Regions from separate parts of the Pontibacillus sp. HN14 genome, predicted to be linked through region 2. Evidence: predicted binding sites of a transcription regulator. Region 2 holds the regulator's gene; the other holds the start of a gene.

Region 1 (6,293 bases), 280 kb from region 2:
GTGCAGGTGTCTATGATCATTACATTCCTTCTATTGTAGATCATGTACTTTCTCGCTCAGAGTTCTATACAGCTTATACCCCGTATCAGCCGGAAATCTCCCAGGGAGAACTGCAAGCCATTTTCGAATTTCAGACGATGATCTCTGAATTAACGGGAATGGAAGTATCTAACTCGTCCATGTATGATGGGGGTACGGCGCTTGCGGAAGCGGTCACCCTAAGTGCAGGGCAGACAAGAAAGAAGAAAGTGCTCGTATCTAAAGCGGTACACCCTCATTCTTTAGAGGTCATTCATTCCTACGCTACGGGACAAAACATTGAAGTGGTCGAGATTGAAACAAGAGACGGTCTGACAAACCTAGCGATGTTAAGGGATGAACTAGATGAAGAAACAGCTGGGGTAGTCATCCAGTATCCAAATTTCTTTGGTCAAATTGAGCCTCTTGAAGACGTTCAGGAGATTTTAAAGGATTCAAAGGCTATGTTCGTAGTCTCGAGTAATCCTCTTGCTCTTGGGTATCTGACACCTCCAGGGGAATTTGGTGCGGATATTGTTGTAGGGGATACGCAAGTGTTTGGAATCCCTGCCCAGTTCGGCGGGCCTCACTGTGGTTATTTCGCTACGACGAAGAAGTTAATGCGGAAAGTTCCAGGTCGCCTCGTGGGCCAAACGAAAGATGAAGAGGGGCGAAGAGGGTTTGTATTAACATTGCAAGCTCGTGAACAACATATCAGAAGAGATAAAGCAACATCGAATATTTGTTCCAATCAAGCTCTTAATGCATTAGGTACATCTGTTGCTCTTAGTGCCCTCGGTAAAAAAGGCACGAAGGAAATGGCCTACCAAAATATGCAGAAGGCTCGCTATGCAAAGAAAGCGTTCGAGGAGGCCGGATTCCAGGTCTTGTATTCCAATGCTTTCTTTAATGAATTTGTACTCCAAGTTCAAGGGTCCGTAACTACATTAAATGAAAAGCTGCAGGATAAGGGAATGATTGGTGGTCTTGATCTTGAAAGGATCTTCCCGGAATTAGGAGGCCACATGCTAGTGGCGGTGACTGAAATGCGCACAAAGGATGAGATTGATCGATTTGTGCAGGAATTGGGGGATGTATATGCGTAACGAAGATTTTCCGCTTATCTTTGAACACAGCCAAGAAGGACGTGTAGGGTATAGTTTACCGGAGTTAGATGTACCAGAGGTGGACCTTGGGGTTGATGTTCCGTACGTACGCGACGCTCAGCCTGATCTCCCGGAAGTAAGTGAGTTGCAGATTATGCGTCACTACACTGCTCTCTCCAAGCGAAACCACGGAGTAGACTCCGGATTTTATCCATTAGGGTCTTGTACGATGAAGTACAATCCTAAAATGAATGAAGACGTTGCGCGGATGCCAGGCTTTAGCCACATTCATCCTCTGCAGGCGCCAGAATCGGTCCAAGGTGCACTCGGCTTAATGTACGACCTTCAGACTTCTCTTGAGGCGATTACCGGTATGGATCAAGTGACACTTCAACCTGCCGCAGGAGCTCACGGGGAGTGGACGGGACTCATGATGATTCGTGCTTATCATGAGGCAAATGGGGACTACAACCGTACGAAGGTAATCGTTCCTGACTCAGCCCACGGAACCAACCCTGCGTCCGCAACGGTAGCTGGCTTTGAAGCAATCACGGTAAAATCCAACGAACGAGGCCTGGTGGATTTAGAGGATCTAAAACGCGTCGTTGATGAAAACACGGCGGCCCTTATGCTTACAAACCCGAATACGCTTGGTCTGTTTGAAGAAGAGATCATAGAGATGGCTGAGATCATTCACGAAGCCGGCGGCAAATTGTATTATGACGGAGCAAACTTAAATGCCATACTCGGATATGCTCGCCCTGGAGACATGGGATTTGACGTTGTTCACTTGAACTTACACAAAACATTTACTGGTCCTCACGGTGGAGGCGGCCCTGGTTCAGGTCCGGTAGGTGTAAAAAGCGATCTTGCGCCTTACTTACCGAAACCGATTGTTACAAAAGTACAGGAGCGTTATGTATTTGATGATAACCGTCCCGATTCAATTGGACGCGTGAAACCTTACTTCGGGAACTTTGGGATCAATGTGCGTGCTTACACCTACATCCGTACAATGGGAGCCAAAGGTCTGAAACAAGTAAGTGAATATGCGGTGTTAAATGCAAACTATATGATGAGAGAACTTGAGAAAGACTTTGACCTGCCGTTCTCTCAGCATTGTAAACATGAATTCGTACTATCAGGGAAACGTCAGAAAAAGCTCGGTGTAAGAACACTTGATATGGCCAAACGACTTCTTGACTTTGGCTACCACCCACCTACCATCTACTTCCCGCTAAATGTAGAAGAAGCAATGATGGTTGAGCCAACTGAGACAGAATCTAAGGAAACGCTCGATGAATTTATCGAAGCCATGAGACAAATTCATAAAGAAGCAGAAGACAATCCTGAAATTGTCCAAGAAGCACCACATACCACAATTGTAGGACGAATGGATGAAACAACGGCTGCTCGTAAACCTGTTCTGCGTTATATGAAGTAACGGGACAAAGAAAAGACTCCTCAAGTTTGAGGAGTCTTTTTTATATACGTCCAGTCCAAACGGTGCTAGCCGGGCGCTTTAGATTTTTACTTAACTAGATTTGACCTTACCGTCCCATTTCTTAAAGCCGCCTTCTAGCTGGTTAAGATCACTATAGCCCTTCTTATGAAGAAGAGAAGCGGCACGTGCGGCACGTGAGCCGTTCTGGCAGTATAAATAAACGGGTTTGTCAGGGCGAACTTCTTGTAAACGTTGCTTCAATTGAGTTACGGGTATATTGCGAGCCCCTAAAATGTGGCCTGATTTAAATTCGTTTGGTTCACGTACATCAATAAGTTGTGCCTTACGGTATCCTTGTCTGAATTCTTCAGCGGATAGTGTTTTCAAATAACGACGCTGGGCCATATATTTAATGACGCCATAGCCGATAATGACAACAAGTAAGCCTAATAGTATCCATAATCCGGTCATTAATCTTCCCCCTATAGTTCTATCTTCTTTCTCTATTATAGAGCGCTTTTAAATAAGATTCAAAGTTTTTTTCGACAAGGGGAATTCCCTTGAGCAAAATTTCTACACTGACAGTATAACGTGGATGTCAAGTCTTTGGCTAGGCAGCGCCAACCAGGAAGAGTGGAGTTTTAAGAGTTCTTTCAACATTCACGGTTTTATATCATACGCTTTTATTTTTTGTGAAAAATAGAGGGGATCGAGGAGGAAAGGTGGGTGGAGATTGTAGCAATTTTTGTAGAATCTTCAGAATGAAAAGAGGAATAAAAAGTTTTGGAAGTTTATTCCTTGGTATAGAGGGGAGTAAAGAAGGTGGGGAGAGCAATCTTCAAAAAAATACGTTGTATCCAGAAATTCATCTTTTATCTTGGTCATTCTTTTATTTGCTTCAGATTTTAGCGAATTTTGCGATTGACAAAGTTTTAATAGAATGATCAAAACACAATATATGGGTGTTTCAGTTCGTTGTCGAACACTATATATTGTTTCGGGAGTCTATTTTGTGGTATCTTATATGTATTAGTTGAACGACGGGCTTTTAAGAGTTATCATCTAGATTATGTCGAGTTCAACCGACACTTTTTTATGGTAGAGGAGAGGTATGCTCATGCAAACCGCAAAAGAAACAATGAATCAAATCAACATAGAACAACTAAATAAAGATATCGGTTTATTCTCTCAGGTCCATCCGGTGACAGAGGATATGAACATTACCCATTCTGGTGTGTCCCGTTTGGTCATGTTAGACCGATATGCCTTTAAAGATACTGAGAAAGTTACATTATCAAAAGGTGACTTTGTTGTATTAACCGTTAAGGATGATCCAAAATTTCCGGCTCGGGGTCTTGGCTACATTGTATCGATCGATTGGCAAGAAGCTAAAGCAGAAATTAAAGTAGAGCCTGAGTTCCAAAGTGTCCTTGAGAAACCAGAAGAAGTCGAGAGTGGGATCATAACACGTAAGCTAGATGTTATTGATAAGCCTCTTGAAGTCTTCTATGAACAGATTGCAAAGCGTAATGCAACTGGCCTAGCTGCTGTGGAAACAGAGGAAGCCAAACGACAAGAATCATTTGAACAGTTTTATAATGAGCTTTCTAATCTAAACTTCATTCCGGCAGGACGTGTTCTCTACGGGGCAGGATCTGAAACGGATGTAACGTACTTCAACTGTTACGTAATGCCATTTATTCAGGATTCTCGTGAAGGCATCTCCGATCACCGCAAACAGGTTATGGAGATTATGAGCCGCGGAGGCGGTGTTGGAACGAACGGTTCAACACTACGTCCTCGTAACGCTCTTGCAAGAGGGGTAAACGGAAAGTCCTCAGGCTCTGTTTCCTGGTTGGATGACATTGCGAAACTGACTCACCTTGTTGAGCAGGGTGGCTCAAGACGTGGTGCTCAAATGATAATGTTAGCAGATTGGCACCCTGATATCGTCGAGTTCATCATCTCGAAAATGCAGAATCCACGAATCCTGCGTTTCTTAATCGAGAATGTAGACGATGAAGTCATCAAGCAACAAGCAAAAGCGAAATTGAAATTCACCCCTCTATCAGCAACAGAACGTGACATGTATCAAAGCATTGTTAACTTTACAAACGTCGAAGGAAAAGGCGGCTTTACAGATGCTGCTATTGCAGATGCAGAAGAGAAGTTAGAACTTGGTGGTAATTATGATGTGCACAACTCAGAATTCCTGACAGGTGCTAATATCTCTGTATGTTTAACAAATGATTTCATGGACGCTGTTGAGAACGATGAGATGTACGAGCTCCGCTTCCCAGATGTGGAGAGTTATACAGAAGAAGAAATGAAAGCTTACAATGAAGAATGGCACGAATCTGGTGACGTTCGTGAATGGGCAGATAAAGGGTATAAAGTTCGCACATACCGCCGTATGAAAGCGAAGGACCTATGGAATTTAATCAATATCTGCGCAACCTATTCCGCAGAACCAGGCATTTTCTTTATTGATAACGCCAATGACAAGACCAATGCAACAAGTTATGGACACAAGGTAGTAGCGACGAATCCATGTGGTGAACAACCTCTTGCACCATATTCTGTCTGTAACCTTGCAGCTGTTAACCTTGCTTCTGTGGCAGATAAAGAAGCAAAAGCTGTCGACTTTGAGAAGTTAAGAAAGACGGTTCAAACAGGGGTACGTATGCAAGACAACGTAATTGATGCTACTCCGTACTTCTTAGAAGAGAATAAGAAACAAGCACTAGGTGAGCGTCGTATTGGTCTAGGTGTAATGGGTCTGCACGACTTATTAATCTATACAGAAACGGCCTACGGCTCTGAAGAGGGGAACAAGTTAGTGGATGAGATCTTTGAAACGATCGCTACTACAGCTTACCGTACTTCTATTGAGCTTGCGAAAGAAAAAGGAAGCTTCCCGTTCTTAGAAGGACAAACTGAAGAAGAAACGAAAGAGCTTCGCATGAAGTTCATTAATACAGGATACATGCAAGGTATGCCTGAAGATATTCGCCAGGGTATTTTAGAGTACGGCATTCGTAACTCTCACCTGTTAACCGTAGCCCCAACAGGCTCTACGGGTACAATGGTCGGGGTTTCAACTGGACTTGAGCCATACTTCTCCTTCTCTTACTTCCGAAGTGGACGCCTTGGTAAGTTTATTGAAGTGAAAGCGGAAATCTTAGAAGAGTACCTTCGTCAGCACCCAGAACAAGATCCAAACAATTTACCAGATTGGTTCGTAACAGCAATGGAACTTGAGCCAGAAGCGCATGCTGACGTACAGTGTGTCATTCAGCGCTGGGTCGATAGCTCGATTTCTAAAACCGTTAACGCTCCTAAGGGATACGCTGTCGAGCAGGTTGAGCAAGTATATCAACGTCTATATCGCGGTGGAGCCAAAGGTGGAACGGTTTATGTAGATGGAAGCCGTGACGCGCAGGTTCTTACCCTTAAAGCAGAAGATAACTCATTTGAAGAACAACAAGAACTATTTGAAGATGACCGGAAAGTCGTTTTAATGGACACGGTTCATGAGCTTGATAAGACCGACGTAACCATTGGTTCTGAAGTCGGCAACACTTGTCCGGTTTGCCGTGAAGGTAAAATCCAAGACGCTGGTGGCTGTAACACATGTACAAACTGTGGTGCGCAGCTGAAGTGTGGACTATAAGTAAATGAAACAAAAGCACGTGGGAGGATCAGACTCTCACGTGCTTTTTCTA
Region 2 (6,293 bases):
CCCCGGGAAAGCCCGAGCACATATAAACGTAACGGCCACTTTCATACTTGAATGTCTCAGCTTAAAGTATTTATCACTACCGCGGAACATTAAAAAGCAGCTCAAGGAGAGAGGCCGGGGCCTTCTGCTTGAGCTGCTTTTTTAGTTACGTCTATTTTGTCCAATCACTTCTACCGGGTTACTCACTTGCTTAATACGTTCAATGATGCGGCCTGCTTTTAGTTGCTCAACATCTCCACGGTTGTTCGTCATCAGGTGCTTTTCGAGTTCTTCTAAGTTGTAATTGGATGTAAAGAACACAGGTAAACGTTCCATCATCCGATACTGTAGGATTGAACCTAAAATCTCGTCACGGAACCATGAAGACATGGATTCGGCCCCAATATCATCTAACATAAGAACCGGAATTGTTTTAAACTTTTCTACCTTCTCTTTTAACGTATTATCCCCTAATGAGGATTTCATCTCACGAACAAGTTCAGGCATATAAATAAGATAAGAGGCAATTCGTTTATTAGCCAACTTATTCGCAATGGCACCTAGAAGGTGCGTCTTTCCAACACCAAATGGACCGTGGAAGTAAAGTCCTTTTTGCCCTTTTTCTGTCTCTGCATTCTCTGTATAGTTCATAGCTTGACGAATGGCTTCATACCGATCATCGGGATCCAGGTCTTTAAACTTAGCTTCCACGATGTCTTTAGGCATGTAGAGACTATTGATGAAAGAACGTTTCTCCTCTTGCTGCTGAGATTGTCGTTTACGAGGACACATCTCATAGGTTAAACGAATCTCTTTCCCCTGAACATGGAGATTCGGAGAATAACCTGAGACTAAATTTTGACAATTCTCCAGAGAAGGACATCCTTCACAGCGCTTGGATTGGGATTGATACTCATATAGTTTCATTAAATGTCGTTCTACGTCTTGATGAGAGAGGTTCGGATGTTCCTGCAAAATTTGCTGAATATCAGGATCTTTCAAGATTGCCTCGCGCATACTTTGGTAATGCTCTTGAAAGTTCTTACTTTCCCTCATCCATTTTTTCAAAGCTGTTTGGATCGGTTCCATTTCACTCATCCTTAAATCAAATTATTCGTAAACCATTAATCATCCATGTTTTTCAAAGCTTCTGCCAGCTCTTGTTTTTCACGCTCAATTTCAGAGGCAGATTTCCCGCTTTGACGTTTAGGGTCTTGGTTGTCACTTGACTGACCTTTTTGATCTTTAAACCAATCAGGAAGGACGTCTTGCTTTTGGTTCTTGTTATAGGAACGCTTCCCTCCGCTTTTACGGTTGTTTGCCCATTGTTGATACTTTTTATTCTCCGTTTTTGCAACACGCATCGCATGGCGCACGGTTTTCACCTGAAGTCTGGTCCAATGCCCTGCGATGGTTTCCATATAGTTTTTTGATAATTTCATATCTGTTTTAAGTAATACATAATAAATTAACACATTCATGACCCCAGGTGTTAATCCCTGTTGAGTCATAATATCACGGATCATTCTTAAATCCTTCTCAGGAGGCTCCGCGCCACCGGACAGATCTTGCAATAATTCTCGCGGGGAAATATGTTCAAGACGTTGTATTAACGCTTCCTCTTTATTGTCTGCTTGCTGCTCTTTCTGTGGCTCTTGATTATGATCCGTAACCGCTAACGAATCACGCTTGTGAGTCACTTGCAGATCCTCACTTTGACCACCCTTACTTTGGTAAAGATCATGACAAGCTTCTTTTAACTCAGATAAGTCCAATTGGTTTTCATCATTCAGAGCCCATAGTATGGCTTTCTCAACGTCATTAGTAGTTAGATTATACAACAAAGATAGCTGAGAAATCACTTTTTGATTCCGATTAGTAAGAATACTTTGAACCGGGAGCATCCGTTGATCAAGAGATTGCTTTACGTAGGAAAAATCAATTTGACTTTCCTTGATATTAGCACCCTGGCTCTCCACCAGGTCCTGATCTTGTTCTTCAAACTGGGAAGGGGGTACTTCAGTAGCAACCGCCCCCATTGAAAATACATATTCAAAAGACGACGTCACCTCTTCCCCTTTTTCATACGAAGAAGATTGGCCAGAAAACGTACGTTGTAATCGTTCGTACTTTTGTTGACCAAGATGATGATATAGTAACAAGGATAACATCTCGTCCGCAAAGAATTCACTCGGTGTGAATGGGCGAAGAAGGATATACGTGTATAGATTGTGCTCCTCAGATTGATCAACAAAAGTTCGAAGAAGCCCAATGGCTTCTAATCGTTTCCTCGCTTCATAAATATGATTTAACGGGAGGTTGAGATAGCTCATCAATAAATGGTGAGTACGAACGTCTCCGGCCTGTTCTTGAAGATCATATTCAGACAGTAACGTCTGGTATAAACTAATGGACTCGTTCCCAATCAATGGCTGATATAAATGAGTCAGGGATGTTGTGAAATCCATGGGCATGCTACGGGCTACCTTTAAACGAAATCCGTCTACAGGCAAAAGCTTCCCAATTGATGTATGTTCCATAAAACTCCCTCCTTCCTCATATTCTTGGTGTATTCATTCTATTCTATTACGTCATGAATGGTAAATCATTCAACGACGTCTTTATTTGACCCCTAAAAAAAGAAAAGAGCCAAGCGGCCCTAAATCTTATTACCCTTCTGGATCTTGTTTAATCAAATCTTTTAATTCATCAAGGAATACATTAATATCTTTAAACTGTCTATATACCGAAGCAAAACGAACATAAGCTACCTCGTCTATATGAGCTAGTCGGTCCATAACCATCTCGCCGATTTCCTTACTGTTTACTTCGGAAACACCACGGTTTCTTAATTCCCGTTCAATTTCCATGGCGATCGTTTCAAGTTCATCAACAGCAACAGGGCGCTTCTCACAAGCTCGAATTAAGCCTCTCATTAATTTCTCACGACTAAATTCTTCTCGTGTTCCTTCTTTCTTCACCACAATTAGAGGAACTTCTTCGATTCGCTCAAAGGTAGTAAAGCGAAAATGACATTCTTCACATTCGCGTCTGCGCCGAATCGACTTCCCCTCTTCAACGGGGCGTGAATCTAACACCCTAGTGCTCTTATAATTACAATTAGGACATTTCACAGAAAAATCAACTCCACATTTCTCTACATTTTATGAGCCATACTCGTTTCTAAAAACGGAAGTAATTTTTTCATTTCTTCCTGCTGTTCTCGAATCAATTTATGGCTGTACCCAAAATCAAAAGGCAAAGTAGACTCAGTCGTCACTGAAAAATCGACAGCCGTACGCAAGGGTTGAACCATAACGACACTAACGACAATAAACGCTTTCTTTCCCTTTACTGTTTGAAGGCTCATCTCTCCATGCTCCTTTGAGGATGACATTACCTTATATTTATTCGAATTTCTATAATAATCCTCCAAAAGGGGAAATGCCTTATCTTTAGTAGTCTTAAAATAGTGTGTGCGAATCATTTCATTCCAGTGTTCTTCACTTGTTTCTGCATGATTTGTAAAATATGTTGAAAACCATTGTTTTATATTCATAAACGTCCACCTCTAACCTATTATATCAAAAAATCGAAAAGGTTAAATACAGACTTCTGTCAAGAATTTCACTTTTTTCGGTTCAAATGTCGGAATGCGTAGTTCGGTGACGATTTTAAATTCTTGCAAAAAAAAGAAAGTACTCTTTAGGAGAGTACTTTCTTTCGAACAATTATATATTAGAGTACGTTGAATTTCTTCACTTCGACTGGTCCCATTCCTCTCGGGACCTCTACGGTTTCTTGTGTTTTAGCTTCTAATGATTGCGCAATATATTGAGCTGCTACATTAGGATCAATGCGATCCCCGCACGTGTATACGTCAATACTTGCATAGCCATGTTCTGGAAAACTGTGAATGGTTAAGTGAGATTCAGAAATAATAACGACGCCACTTACGCCGTGTGGTGCAAATTTGTGGAAAGCAACTTCACGAACTTCCGCTCCAGCTTTCAGTGCAGCATCTACGAAGATTTGTTCTATCATCGTCATATCGTTCAGCTTTTCCGTATTACAATCCCAAAGTTCTGCAATTACATGTCTACCCATTGTGTCCATCGGTAGTCCCCCTTTAAAACCAAAAAAGTTTACTTCTAAACGTCAAGCTTATGCACTACCACGGGGGCAAGTTAGTCCTAAGAGGTCCTAACCCTTTAAGCAGTCATAGGTTCGCCGGTATTTCAGAAGTTCAAAAGTTAGTATATAGTGTTTCCCTGTAATTTGCAATAAGTTTTTTTACTCACCCAAATTAGAAACGTGGTGCTGTAAGCTTTGTTAGTAGTATAAAACACTAAAGGGGGAATATCCAAATGATTTCACACGTTAGAATTTCAGGAAACACGCGCTTCCTTCCGTGCAGCTAAATGAGTACCAACAAACTTCACAAGGTCTAGCACTCGCTTAGAGTAGCCCCATTCATTATCATACCAAGCCAAAACTTTTACTTTCCGGTCATCCATTACGATTGTGGATAGCCCATCTATAATAGAAGAGTATTCAGATGTTGTGTAATCAACCGACACAAGTGGCTCATCTGAATAATGAAGAATGCCTTTTAAATCATTTTTAGAAGCGTGTAGGAACGCTTGATTGATTTGGTCTGCAGACACGTCACGCTTAACGTCAACTACTAAGTCGACAAGGGAAACATTAGGTGTTGGAACACGTAAAGCCATGCCATGCATTTTCCCATTTAAATGGGGAATTACTTCACCAAGAGCCTTAGCTGCTCCTGTAGAAGTTGGAATGATCGACTGTGTACATCCTCTGGCACGCCTTAAGTCTTTATGAGGGTTATCTAAGTTCTTCTGATCATTTGTAAACGCATGAACCGTTGTCATCAGGCCATTCTCGATCCCGAATTGCTCATCTAACACCTTCACAACCGGAGCTAAGCAGTTCGTTGTGCAAGAAGCATTTGATAACACATCGTGCTCCTTATCATTGTAAACGCTCTCATTTACGCCCATAACAATCGTAGCATCGACTTCTTTGCCAGGTGCCGTAATCACAACTTTCTTAGCCCCCGCTTCAATATGCTGCCCAGCCGTTTCTTTCGTTTTAAACTTCCCGGTAGCTTCTATAACAATATCCACTTCATACTCTTTCCAAGGAAGCTTAAGTGGGTCGCGTGATGCGAAAAGGTGAACTTTCTTTCCGTCTATTTCAAGACCATCTTCAAGCGCTTTCACTTCTCCTTGAAAATGACCATGTACGCTATCATATTTAATTAAATGAGCTAACGTTTCTGGAGGGTAGCTGGCATTGATGGCAACAACCTCTACCTGCTTATCTAAAATCGCCTGGCGAAACACCATTCGACCAATTCGACCAAAACCATTAATAGCAACGCGTGACTTCATTCTGCATACCCCTCTCATTTATGATACACTTTATTGTTATTTCGCATGAATAGTATAACACAATAAAGATTTCCTAGGGAGTGAATTGTGCGTTTTTTTCCAAACTTTATTAAACTATATGCACATCTCTCTCATTCAATGAGAAGGAATGGGTGTTACAGCGGTTACCTATAGAATTTTATAAGATTAGCAAAAGCTGTGCTGACAAGAAAAGAGGTCATTCTTGTTAAAAGAACAACCTCTTTCGGTCAGGATAATATATTCCACTGTCGTAGTATGGCTTCTAGTTGATCATAGGTCTCTCTTTTAGAGCCGTTATTGTCAATAACTTCATCCGCCATACGCACCTTTTCGGTTATGGATAATTGCGAGCGTATGCGGCTCAGGGCTTCTTCTTTAGAACTCTCATCACGCTCCATTAAGCGCTGCAATTGAACTTCCTCATCTACCGCTACGACAAGAGTTTTGTCGACATAGCCTGTTAAGTTGCTCTCAAACAATAGAGGAATATCTAAAACAACCGCCTTGTCCCCACGGTCTAAATAGCGGTCTCGCTCTCTAACCATTTCCTGCCTAACAGCCGGATGAACAATGTCATTGAGCTGCTTTCTTTTACCTTCGTCATTAAAGACGATTTCTCCAAGCGCCTTCCGATCAAGCGTCCGATCGTCTCTTAAAATCCCTTCTCCAAACACACTTACCACTTGGTTATAAGCCTCACGCCCCGGTTCAACCACCTTGCGTGATAACTTATCAGCATCAACGACAGGAATATTATACTCCTCAAACATAAGAGAAACTGTACTCTTTCCTGTGGCAATACTTCCTGTCAATCCAATAACAATACCCATCCAATGCCTCCTTTACGTAAACTTCAACATCCCAATAATAATA

Evidence for each region. Region 2 encodes NrdR, which represses ribonucleotide reductase genes. Its sites were predicted from a motif close to AACACNATATATNGTGTT; they were not measured.
Region 1: LQ226_RS07230 (vitamin B12-dependent ribonucleotide reductase) is a predicted target of NrdR. The motif match lies at 3,550-3,567, and genes of this name have one in related genera.

Annotation. Positions count from the first base shown of each region.
Region 1 is NZ_JAJOLR010000001.1:1,397,236-1,403,528, reverse strand. Features, by position in the region: gene gcvPA (aminomethyl-transferring glycine dehydrogenase subunit GcvPA) at 1-1,124, shown strand, start outside; gene gcvPB (aminomethyl-transferring glycine dehydrogenase subunit GcvPB) at 1,117-2,568, shown strand; gene LQ226_RS07240 (rhodanese-like domain-containing protein) at 2,659-3,039, opposite strand; gene LQ226_RS07235 (hypothetical protein) at 3,330-3,512, shown strand; gene LQ226_RS07230 (vitamin B12-dependent ribonucleotide reductase) at 3,686-6,241, shown strand.
Region 2 is NZ_JAJOLR010000001.1:1,675,272-1,681,564, forward strand. Features, by position in the region: gene dnaI (primosomal protein DnaI) at 142-1,068, opposite strand; gene LQ226_RS08685 (replication initiation and membrane attachment family protein) at 1,104-2,519, opposite strand; gene nrdR (transcriptional regulator NrdR) at 2,649-3,113, opposite strand; gene LQ226_RS08695 (cytosolic protein) at 3,137-3,538, opposite strand; gene speD (adenosylmethionine decarboxylase) at 3,718-4,095, opposite strand; gene LQ226_RS08705 (glyceraldehyde-3-phosphate dehydrogenase) at 4,368-5,399, opposite strand; gene coaE (dephospho-CoA kinase) at 5,648-6,250, opposite strand; partial or broken gene ytaF (sporulation membrane protein YtaF) at 6,263-6,293, opposite strand, start outside.